Regions from separate parts of the Streptomyces sp. NPDC026062 genome, predicted to be linked through region 1. Evidence: predicted binding sites of a transcription regulator. Region 1 holds the regulator's gene; the other holds the start of a gene.
What was found. Region 1 encodes HrcA, which represses chaperone genes, less so after heat shock. Its sites were predicted from a motif close to TTNGCACTCNGNNNNNCNGAGTGCNAA; they were not measured.

Region 1 (2,196 bases):
TGCACGTCGTACAGACGACGGCCGTGTCGACCTGGATGTCCTTGGTCGTACCGAAGGCCGACTCGGCGAGGTCGATCTCCAGCCGGATCATGGCGTCCTGGCCGCGACGGGTGCGCGAACGGGGTCCGCGCTGCGACGCCGTACCGAAGAACGCGTCCATGATGTCGGAGAAGTTGCCGAAGCCACCCTGTCCGAATCCGCCCGCGCCACCGCCTCCGGAGGCGGACAGCGGGTCGCCGCCGAGGTCGTAGACCTGCTTCTTCTGAGCGTCCGACAACACCTCGTAAGCGGCGTTGATCTCCTTGAACCGCTCCTGGGTCTTCGGATCGGGGTTCACATCCGGGTGCAGCTCGCGGGCGAGCCTCCGGAATGCCTTCTTGATCTCGTCCTGCGAAGCGTCGCGGCGCACGCCGAGTACGGCGTAGTAGTCCGTGGCCACTTACGACTCCGCCAGGATCTGTCCGACGTAACGTGCCACTGCGCGTACCGCTCCCATCGTTCCGGGGTAGTCCATGCGGGTCGGTCCGACCACGCCGAGTTTGGCGACTGCCTCGTCGCCCGAACCGTAGCCGACCGCGACGACGGACGTGGAGTTGAGCCCCTCGTGGGCGTTCTCGTGCCCGATACGTACGGTCATGCCCGAGTCCTTGGCCTCGCCGAGCAGCTTCAGCAGCACGACCTGTTCCTCCAATGCCTCCAGCACCGGCCGGATCATCACAGGGAAGTCGTGCCCGAAGCGGGTCAGGTTGGAGGTGCCGCCGATCATCAGCCGCTCCTCCGTCTCCTCGACGAGGCATTCGAGGAGGACCGAGAGCACGGTGGACACGGTTCCCCGGTCCTCGCACTCGAAGGATTCCGGCAGGTCCTGCACCAGCTGCGGGACGTCAGCGAAACGGCGTCCCACGACCCTGCTGTTGAGCCGGGCCCGCAGATCGGCGAGAGAGGTCTCGCCGAACGGCGCGGGACAGTCGACCAGCCGCTGTTCGACCCGGCCGGTGTCCGTGATCAGCACGAGCATCAGCCGGGCGGGGGCCAGGGAGAGCAGTTCCACATGCCGCACCGTCGAGCGGGTCAGCGAGGGGTACTGCACGACGGCGACCTGCCGGGTCAGCTGCGCGAGCAGCCGTACGGTACGGCCCACGACATCGTCGAGGTCGACCGCGCCGTCGAGGAAATTCTGAATGGCACGGCGCTCCGGCGACGACAGGGGCTTGACGCCCGCGAGCTTGTCGACGAAGAGCCGGTAACCCTTGTCCGTCGGGATGCGTCCCGCGCTGGTGTGCGGCTGGGCGATGAAGCCCTCGTCCTCCAGCACCGCCATGTCATTGCGGACGGTGGCCGGGGAGACCCCCAGCTTGTGCCGCTCCGTGAGCGCCTTGGAGCCGACGGGCTCCTCGGTGCCGACATAGTCCTGGACGATGGCGCGCAGCACTTCGAGTCTGCGTTCGCTGAGCATCGCGCACACCTCCAGCTGTGTACCTCAGTGGTTCTCGGGCCGTTTCCGGGGCTTCTCCTGGCACTCTGTGTGTACGAGTGCCAGCAATCCCCCGGCCAGTGTACGGCGACGGGGTGGCCCCCTAGCAAGGGCGACCGGCCACGCTACCGCGAGACCGCGCAGGTCGTTGCCGATAGCGTCGTCGTATGGATGCCTCTTGGGAAGAGTTCGGCTGGGAGCGGCTCGGACACGGAGCAGGCCGGCGACGCCTTCCGGTGTGGGACGCGACGGTCGCCCTGGTGGCCGGGGCGGACGGGGTGCTGCTCTGCGACACAGGATCGTCACTCTCCGAAGCCGCCGAGGTGCGCCGCCAGACCGAGGCACTGCTGGGCCGGAGGGTGACGCATATCGCACTCAGCCACCCCCATTTCGATCATGTGCTGGGTACGGCGGCCTTCGCAGGGGCACAGGTGTACGGCGCTGCGGGCATGGTGGACGCGCTGCGGAAAGGGGCCGACGAACTGCACGCCGACGCGGTCCGCCAGGGCCTGCCCGAGCACGACGCGGCCGAGTCGGCGGACGTGCTGGTGGCGCCCGGTCACGAGGTGCACGCCGAATGGACGCTCGATCTGGGCGGCGGGCGCGAGGTGCTGCTCGTGAACGCGGGTCCCGCACACAGCGGTCACGATCTGGCGGTGCTGGTGCCCGGCGTCCCCGGCTCGCCGCCGATCGTGTTCTGCGGCGACCTGGTCGAGGAGTCC
Region 2 (2,196 bases), on a different contig from region 1:
CCGCCGCGCGGGCGGAGAAGGCGCGCCTCGCCCAGGCCGCACGGGCCGTCGCCGCGAAGAAGTGGGGCCTGGCGAGCACCCCGCTGACCCCGCCGGTGCCGCCCGCCGCGAAACCGCGCCTCACCACCCGCGAGGGCTTCGAGGTCGAGGGCGGCGACGCGTCGCTGCCGCCGGTCTTCACCACGGTCCCCACCAAGGAGAAGATCGTCTTCCTGACGATGGACGACGGGGACGACAAGGACCCCGAGCTGCTGCGGATGATGTCGGAGCTGAACATCCCGTACAGCGCCTTCCTCAGCGACTACCTGGTGCGCGACGACTACGCGTACTTCAAGGACGCCCAGGCCCGGGGCGTCGTCATCGGCAACCACACACTGAACCACCGCTACCTGCCCGGACTCTCCCCTGCCGAGCAGAAGCGGGAGATCTGCGACCAGCAGGACATCCTGGAGAAGCAGTACGGCGAGCGCCCCCGGCTCTTCCGGCCGCCGTACGGCAACTACAACGGCGACACCCTGCGGATCGCCAAGTCCTGCGGCGTCACGGCCGTGCCGCTCTGGGCCGCGGAGGCGTTCCCCGACCACATGGAGTGGCGGGAGGAGGACCAGGACCTGCACCCCGGCGACATCATCCTCACGCACTTCCGGGGCAAGAAGGACTGGAAGGGCAGCATGCCCGACCTGATCCGGTCCGTCATGAAGGTCGTCACGGACAAGGGATACGCGGTGGCACGGCTGGAGGACTACGTATGAGCAGGGCGCACCGGCTGCTGGCCGGACTGCTGACCGCCGGTGCGCTCCTGACCGCCACCACCGGCTGCGCGCAGTCGGTGGACCCGATCGAGCGGCTGGGCCGGAAGGCGGCGCAGCGGGTGCATCCGTCACCGAGGGCCCCCGGCGTGCGGCCCGCCGAGGTGCGCGGTGATCACGGGGCGCCGGGGGCGATGGTCGTCGTCGCCTGCGGCCGCCTGGTGGCCGGGGGAGCCAGAGTGCGGACGCCGGTGCGGTGGTGGCCGGGGCGGCCGGGGCCGCGCGACCGGGCGGTCGCCGACGCGGGGTGCCGGCGCACCTGACCTGCGGAACGGTTCGGGGGCTTGCGGCGTTCTCCCGGAACCGGCGCCGGTCCCGTGGTGGACGCCTGTCCGCCACGAGGGGCGTGAATTGGCACTCCGCTTGACCGAGTGCTAATCGCGGCCATAGTCTCAGTGTTGGCACTCCCCACTGGAGAGTGCCAGCAGTACTGTGCGACCGGCAGGTCCGGCACCCGCGACGACGGGCCCATCTGGTCGCCACCCCAAGACTGATAACCCCGTGAGATCTCCGAAGGGGGAGACCGGATCGTGTCGACCAGCACCAAGGTTGCGATCAAGCCGCTCGAGGACCGCATTGTGGTCCAGCCGCTCGACGCCGAGCAGACCACGGCCTCCGGCCTGGTCATTCCGGACACTGCCAAGGAGAAGCCCCAGGAGGGCGTCGTCCTGGCCGTGGGCCCGGGCCGCTTCGAGAACGGCGAGCGCCTTCCGCTCGACGTCAAGACCGGCGATGTCGTGCTGTACAGCAAGTACGGCGGCACCGAGGTGAAGTACAACGGCGAGGAGTACCTCGTCCTCTCGGCTCGCGACGTGCTCGCGATCATCGAGAAGTAATTCACTCAACGTTTGCTTCTGTTCTGCGCCCCTGGTCCCCTGCGAGATAACTAGCCGGGCGGCAGGGGCGCAGTTCTTGTTTTGAGAGGACAGTTCAGCTCCATGGCGAAGATCCTGAAGTTCGACGAGGACGCCCGTCGCGCCCTCGAGCGCGGCGTCAACAAGCTTGCCGACACGGTGAAGGTGACGATCGGCCCCAAGGGCCGCAACGTCGTCATCGACAAGAAGTTCGGTGCGCCCACCATCACCAACGACGGTGTCACCATCGCGCGCGAGGTCGAGCTGGACGACCCGTACGAGAACCTCGGTGCCCAGCTGGTGAAGGAGGTGGCGACCAAGACCAACGACGTAGCGGGTGACGGTACGACCACCGCCACCGTCCTGGCCCAGGCGCTCGTCCGCGAGGGTCTGCGCAACGTGGCCGCGGGCGCGTCCCCGGCCGCCCTGAAGAAGGGCATCGACGCCGCGGTCAAGGCCGTGTCCGAGGAGCTCCTCGCGACCGCCCGTCCGATCGAGGACAAGTCCGACATCGGCGCCGTGGCCGCGCTCTC

Region 2: groES (co-chaperone GroES) is a predicted target of HrcA. The motif match lies at 1,161-1,187, and genes of this name have one in related genera.

Annotation. Positions count from the first base shown of each region.
Region 1 covers NZ_JBVHOQ010000016.1:13,314-15,509, reverse strand. Annotated here, with positions in the region: gene dnaJ (molecular chaperone DnaJ) at 1-439, opposite strand, end outside; gene hrcA (heat-inducible transcriptional repressor HrcA) at 440-1,456, opposite strand; gene ACZ4LX_RS16565 (MBL fold metallo-hydrolase) at 1,642-2,196, shown strand, end outside.
Region 2 covers NZ_JBVHOQ010000022.1:97,960-100,155, reverse strand. Annotated here, with positions in the region: gene ACZ4LX_RS21140 (polysaccharide deacetylase family protein) at 1-752, shown strand, start outside; gene ACZ4LX_RS21135 (hypothetical protein) at 749-1,072, shown strand; gene groES (co-chaperone GroES) at 1,337-1,645, shown strand; gene groL (chaperonin GroEL) at 1,748-2,196, shown strand, end outside.